DNA from 2 places in the Micromonospora sp. PRAS1 genome. Region 2 is predicted to be linked to the other one. Evidence: riboswitches for the same ligand, from Rfam matches in the RefSeq annotation. Region 2 holds a riboswitch; the other holds the start of a gene.
The links. A riboswitch is a leader RNA that binds a small molecule or an ion and turns the genes downstream of it on or off. The one in region 2 is predicted to bind cobalamin.
Positions count from the first base shown of each region.

Region 1: linked by a shared signal. The riboswitch ahead of AC507J_RS14130 (SCO2322-related protein) and the one ahead of metE (5-methyltetrahydropteroyltriglutamate--homocysteine S-methyltransferase) in region 2 are both predicted to bind cobalamin.

Region 1 covers NZ_JCANNB010000012.1:146,019-149,415, reverse strand. The annotation lists gene AC507J_RS14135 (prenyltransferase/squalene oxidase repeat-containing protein) at 1-805, opposite strand, end outside; gene AC507J_RS14130 (SCO2322-related protein) at 859-1,362, opposite strand; cobalamin riboswitch at 1,465-1,585, opposite strand; gene AC507J_RS14125 (hypothetical protein) at 2,138-2,632, shown strand; gene AC507J_RS14120 (hypothetical protein) at 2,750-3,310, shown strand; gene AC507J_RS14115 (MAB_1171c family putative transporter) at 3,318-3,397, shown strand, end outside.
Region 2 covers NZ_JCANNB010000011.1:167,855-171,251, forward strand. The annotation lists gene metE (5-methyltetrahydropteroyltriglutamate--homocysteine S-methyltransferase) at 1-1,773, opposite strand, end outside; cobalamin riboswitch at 1,886-2,096, opposite strand; gene AC507J_RS13350 (MerR family transcriptional regulator) at 2,126-2,896, opposite strand; gene AC507J_RS13355 (ABC transporter permease) at 2,926-3,397, opposite strand, start outside.

The sequences.
Region 1 (3,397 bases), on a different contig from region 2:
CGAATGATCCGTCGGCGCGTTGCTGCGCCACCAACCAGTCCGCGCCACGCCGCGCCGCCTCGTCCGCACCTGCGGCGAGGAGCGCTTGAACGGCCATCGCTGTCGAGTCGACGTCCAGTGTGGCGTTGGGCTGGGCGTCGCAGGACGGCGACGGCGCCCCGTCGGCGTCGGGATAGAGCCGGAAGCCACCGGCCGCGCACTGCTGGCGGGCCAGGAAGTCGACGGCCTCCTGCGGTGCGCCGCCGCTGCGGGCCAGGCCCAGCACGGCGAAGGACTGGTCGAAGGTGTTGCTCGGGTCCGGGCCGGTCTCCTCGGTGATCCGGCTGGTGATCCGGCCGTACCGGTGACCGGTCTGCGGCCCGGAAACCAGCGCGAGGGTCTCGGCGCGCAGGTCCCACCCGCCGAAATCGGTGGGATCGGCACCGGCGGCGGAGGCGGCGTAGAGCAGTTTCGCGGTGGCGCCACCGTCGGTGAAGCCCTCGATGCCCCAGTCGTCGTAGCTGTTGTACGACCGCACGTTCGCGGCGATCCGCGCCGTCGCCGCCTGCCGGGTCGAGGTCGCCACCCCGGTGGCTGCGAGGGCGAGCAGGCCGTCGATGCTCAGCCCCCAGTCATTTCCGCCGAACGGGCCGGGCAGGACCCCGCCGACGTACTCACCGGCGAGCCAGGTAGCGGCGTCGCGGCCAGCGGCGGTGTGCACGGGTGTGGGGGCAGCCACCCCACCGAGGGGTACGCCGACGGCGGTGGCGAGCGTCGTGGCGGTGACCATGGCGAGGCCGACGCCGATGCGCCGCAACGAGGACATGGACATGATGAGGGGTGCCTTTCGCAGCGGGATCCGGCAGGGGTACACGCCCGTCAGGGGGCGGTGATGCCGGGTGGCGCGCCGGCGCCGAAGGACCAGCCCTCGACCGTGCCCGGTGCTGGGTCGTAGCTGCTCGCTCCCAGTGTGCTGTAGGTCCAGGCGGCACCGGTGCCGGAGGCGTGCCAGTACGACCAGTACGCGCTGGCCGGTGGGGTGTTCACGCAGGGCTCCGTCGCGGCGGTCGGCTGGCCGTTGATCCGGCAGACGAAAGCCAACCCCCAGCGTTGCGTGCCGGTCACCGCGAAGCCGGCGCCCTGTAGCGCGGCCAGCCCGGTGGCCGGGTCACCGAGAGCGCACTCCACCTGGACGCCGCCGCCGAGTGGACCGTAGTCGACCACCACGGTGACGCCGGACGTGCCGGTGCAGGCTGCGGCCGCATCCGGTTGGACGGCACCGACCTGAGTAGGCGTGGCGGGCGCCGGTGTGGTGAGCGTGAGAGCGGCGAACACGCCGCAGATCAGGGAGAGCAGGCGGTACCGGCTGAGGCGGACGACCATCGGAAGCGCCTTTCCGGCCCGGCGGTCGTCAGAAACCCGGCCCGTTCGCCGAGCAGTCGGCTGGCCGGCCTCCGACCCGTGGGCCACGACGGGTGAGGAGCAGGGATTTCGCGGGTGCGGCAGGTATTCGGGCTCGCCACCGGGTACACCCCCGGCGGCCTACCGTTGCGGGCCAGCGCCGGACTTCGACCGGACTTCCCCCGCACGCACACGCGGTTGTTGAGTTGTCGGGCCAGTCTCGTCCGCCCGCACAGCCGCTGTCAATCGAGCACCACTTCAGCGCGAGCCCAATTCTCGCTGCCGCTCCGACATTCCCAAGGCCGGAGCGGCAGCGAGCCCCCGTTGATCAGGAACGCTCCTGGTGCTCGCGCGACCCGAGACTGGCCCGGACGCCCCCTTGCCTGCACCTCGTCCTCGAAACCTCGCGGAACATCTGCGGGCAGGACTCATCATAGGGCTCAGCCCGGAGAAGCTGTCAACGCCCGTTTAAGGGACACACAGATCACTACACGAGCGTTTATGCTTCCCCCGCCAGTTACGGCGACCCGGTGGCGTCGATGGACGCTGCGGACAGGCGCTAGCGCTCCACCGGCGGCACACCACCCCTCCCATCAAATCAAACATCCGTTTATCCTGCGGTCTGAGCACCTCACGGTTGTTGCGCAGCCGGGCAGGGGCTCATCCCGAGACGGCGGTAGGGTGGCCTACGCGCAGGCGCAGGACCCGGCGCGCACGCACGGCTGTCTCGCGCCGACACGAGGCTGAGGAGTGGGTGATGGTCGAGGATGTCCGAGGGGAGGGCGGGCCACCGTCCCTCGACACGCTCGCCGACAAGTTGAACTACCTGTTCGACAAGATCCGGCCGACGCGGGACGAGTTGGACGCCGACGAGTTCGGTCGCCCGTACACGAACAAGGAGATCGCCGACAAGATCAACCGCAGGTCCGCGACCTCCGGCGTCACGATCAGCGCCGCGTACGTGGGCGAGCTGCGGCGCGGCGTCGCCGACGACCCCCGGACCTCACACATCCTCGCCCTCGCGGCGGCGTTCCAGGTGGACCCGGCCTTCTTCGTCGACGACAAGGTGACCCAACGGGTCCAGGACCAGATCACGATGCTCACGCAGCTGCGGGAGATGAAGGTGCAACAGGTGGCGCTGCGTACCGTCCTCGCCGACACCGGGCTCTCCCCGGCGAGCGCCCTGGTGGTCGAGCAGATGGTCGCCCGACTCCAGGAAGTCGAGCGCGGCCGGGAACAGCCACCGTCCTGAGTGGCGCTCACGTTCTGCCTCGACACCACTTCCCACGGTCGTTAAGATCGCGCGGCACCACGATGACGGCGGCAGCTGCGATCCGGTCCGTGGAGGTGGCTCGGTCGACGTGGCGCGGTGCAGCCCGAGCGCGCGGTCGAACGGGAGGAGACGGGGAGCGTGCACGGCCGAGACCTGCGCAGTTTCTGCGGCGAGCAGGTACGGCGCCTTGAGCGCGAAGTAGGCATACCGGACCCGTTCGTCCTCACCACGCTCGTCCAGCGGATCTCGCAGTGGCGTGGCCGCCCCATCCACCTGCTTCCCTACGACCACGTGGCCGGCGCGATGTGCGGCCTCTGGATGGCTCTGCCCGACGCCGACGTGATCGGCTACGCGCGGACCACCCCGTTGCTCGAGGAACACACGGTGCTGCACGAGTTGGGACACATGCTCTGCGACCACCGGGGCGGCGGCGCCGGCACCGATCTCGCCGCGCTACTCGCACCGGATCTCGATCCGGCGCTGGTGAGCCGGTTCCTGGGGCGGGGGTCGTACTCGGACCGGGACGAGCAGGAGGCGGAGCTGATCGCGACGCTGATCATGAGGAAGGTGGCGGACCGGCGGCCCCGCCCCGCCGCCCCGGCCGACCAGAAGCTCGGCGCCGAGCTGGATCGGCTGCTCTCCACATTCGAGGGATAGGCCGCGCATGCAACGGGCCATCATGGTCACTGCCGGGTTGATCTCGCTGATCTCCGCCCTGCTGAAGATCCGCTCGGTACGCCGGCA
Region 2 (3,397 bases):
GTCGACCTGGATGACCCGGATCCCGGCGGACTCCAGATCGCGGCACTCGTCGCGCAGGGCGAGCGCGACCTGGTCGGCGGTGGCCGCGAGCGGCTGGTCGGTGCGGACGAACGACCAGGCCAGGATGGTGACCGGGCCGGTGAGCATGCCCTTGACCGGCTTGCCGGTAAGCGACTGCGCGTAGATCGACCAGTCGACCGTCATCGGCATCTTCCGGGCCACGTCGCCGTAGATGATCGGTGGGCGGACGCAGCGGGAGCCGTAGGACTGCACCCAGCCGTGCTCGGTGGCGGCGAAGCCGTCGAGCTGCTCACCGAAATACTGCACCATGTCGTTGCGTTCCGGTTCGCCGTGCACGAGCACGTCCAGCCCCAGCTTCTCCTGGAGTCGGATGACGTGTTCGACCTCGGCACGCATCCGGGCCCGGTAGCCCGCGTCGTCGAGGCTGCCCGCCCGGTGCGCGGCGCGGGCCTGGCGCAGCTCGGCGGTCTGCGGAAACGACCCGATCGTGGTGGTCGGCAGTTCCGGCAGCCCCAGGCGGTCCTGCTGCCGGGCGGCCCGGGTGGGATAGTCGCCGCGCCGCCGGTCGGTGGGGCGCAGCGCGGCGAGGCGTCCGCGTACGTCGTCGTGGCGCCAGGCGGCCGGGGCGGCCGGTGGCGGCGCGGGTAGCGCGGTGGTGCCGTCGCGCAGCGCGCGGCCGAGCATAACCACCTCGTCGACCTTCTGCCGGGCGAACGCGAGCCGCTCGGCCAGCTGCGGGTCGAGGCGGGTCTCGGCGGAGAGGTCCACCGGGACGTGCAGCAACGAACAGGAGGTGGCGACCGCAACGTGGTCGGCCAGCCCGGCGACCGTCGCCCCGGCGGCCACGGCGGCCCGCAGGTCGGTACGCCAGATGTTGCGGCCGTCCACCAGGCCGGCGACGATGGTCCGGCCGCCCAGCGGGCCGGCGGCGGCGAGCCGCCGGACGTTGCCCGGCCCGGCGACGAGGTCGAGGCCGATCGCCTCGACCGGGGTGTCCAGCAGGGCAGGCAGCGCGTCGCCCAGCTCACCGAAGTAGGTCGCCACGAAGATGCGCGGCCGGTGTTCGAGCCGACCGAGCCGGGTGTAGGCCCGGCGCAGCGCCTCGATCTCGGCCGGGCTGCGGTCGGCGACGTAGGCCGGCTCGTCCAGCTGTACCCAGGCCACGCCCGCGTCGGCCAGCGCGGTGAGGATCCCGGCGTACGTCTCAACCAGGTCGTCGAGGCGGGCGAAGGGATCGTCGCCCTTGGCCAGCAGCAGGAACGTGGCCGGGCCGACGAGTACCGGTCGGGTGGCGATGCCCAGGTCGCGCGCCTGCGCGTACTCGTCCAGCGGCTTGACCGGATTCGGCGTGAAGACGGTGTCGGTGTCGATCTCCGGCACCAGGTAGTGGTAGTTGGTGTCGAACCACTTGGTCAGTTCCAGCGCCGGCTCGGCGTCGACGCCACGGGCCATGGCGAAGTAGGTGTCCAGCGCGGAGAGGCCCAGCCGGGCGAAGCGGGTGGGGATCGCGCCGACCGCGACGGCGGTGTCGAGGACGTGGTCGTAGTGGGAGAAGGTGTTCGACGGGATCGCGTCGAGGCGGGCGTCGCGCAGCGTCCGCCAGACCTCGGCGCGGAGCCGGGCGGCGGTGTCCGCCAGACCGTCCGCGTCGACGGTGCCGGCCCAGTACGCCTCGACGGCCTTCTTCAGCTCACGGTTCGCGCCGATGCGCGGATAGCCGAGCACGGTGCTCTGCCCGAATGCGGTGCTCACCAGGGTGTCCTTCCCTCGAAGTGCCCGGCGGCACGGGAGGGGAAGGCGGGTACGCGCCTGCGTACCGGCTTCCGCTTCGGCCCTCCCACGAGACCGCCGGCGGCGCACACCGGCGGTGTGCGCGGCGCTGGCAGGTCTTCGGACTCGTGGGCGTGACCCGAAGGTCGCCTACTGGCCGTCGCTTCCCAGACCTCGCGGTCCAGTGCTTCGTTGACGGCGGTCGTTCCCACTCACCGCTGCGGGGCAGTCCCGGACTCGCACCGGGTTCCCTCTTGCCTCGACCACCGTGGACCGATGGTCGAACCAGCACCACCGGTCATCGTACGGGCCGTGCGGTGTCCGGGCCACGCTGTCACGCTCCGCGCTTCGTCGCCCGGGTCCAGCCGGTCCAGCCACGTTCGGCGATCAGCTCCCGCAGCCGGGCGACAGCGGGGTGCGCGGCATCGGCGAACGAGTCCATCAGGCCGATGAACGCCGGGTCGGGCATGATTTCGTCCTGCTGCTCCAGTCCGCCGTGGGCCGCAGCCGCCTCGTTCAGTTCGCAGATCAGGTCGGCCGTCTCGCGCAGCAGCTCGTCGTCCGCCCAGTTCTCCGCGATCCGACCGAGGAGCTGGTACAGCCGGACGATCTTCGGGTTGCCCAGCTGGGCCACCTTGTCGGCCATGAACGTCGGGATCGCTTCCGGCCAGCGCGCCGCCATGAGAATCCACGCGTCGCGCTCCCCCTCGACGACGGCCGCCGGTGCTCCGATGTCCCGCAGCCGGTCCAGGTAGTCGACCACCTCCGCGGGGACGGCCAGGGAGTCGCCGTAGCCCAGCCGGGCGATCCGCCGCCGGTGTTCCTGGAGCGTACGGATCTGGGTACGCAGCTGCCGGTCGATCTCGGCGGTCGCGGCGGCGAAGGTCTCCGGGTCGGCGTCGAGCAGCTGGCGCACCCGGGCCAGCGGGACGCCGGCCTCGGCCAGGGTCCGGATCCGGATGAGTCGTACGACGGCCGCTGCGTCGTAGGTCCGGTAGCCGGAGGCGTCGCGCTCCGGCTCCGGAAGCAGTCCGATCTGGTGGTAGTGCCGCACCGCGCGGATGGTCACCCCGGCGTAGGAGGCCAGTCGTCCGATCGTCAGCATGGCCTCAGCCTGCCCCACCCGGACCCGGCTCAGTCGACCCGGCGGTGGTAGACGGCCATGGCGGCACCGTAGGCGACGACGAGGAGGCCGGCACACCAGGCGAGGGCGAGCCAGAGGTCACCACCGACCTGCTGCTCGGCGAACAAGCCGCGAATCGCGTTGACGATGGAGGTCACCGGCTGGTGCTCGGCGAAGGCGCGCACCGGGCCGGGCATGCTCTGCGTGGGTACGAAGGCCGAGCTGATGAAGGGCAGGAAGATGAGCGGATAGGAGAATGCGCTCGCGCCCTCCACCGACTTCGCGGTCAGGCCCGGGATGACCGCGAGCCAGGTCAGCGCGAGGGTGAACAGGATCATGATGCCGGCCACCGCGAGCCAGCCCAGCACGCCGGCTCCCGAGCGGAAGCCCATGACGAGGGCGACCAGCACCACCAGCACGAGCGAGATCAGGTTGGCGACCAGCGAGGTCAGCACGTGCGCCCAGAGCACCGACGCGCGGGCG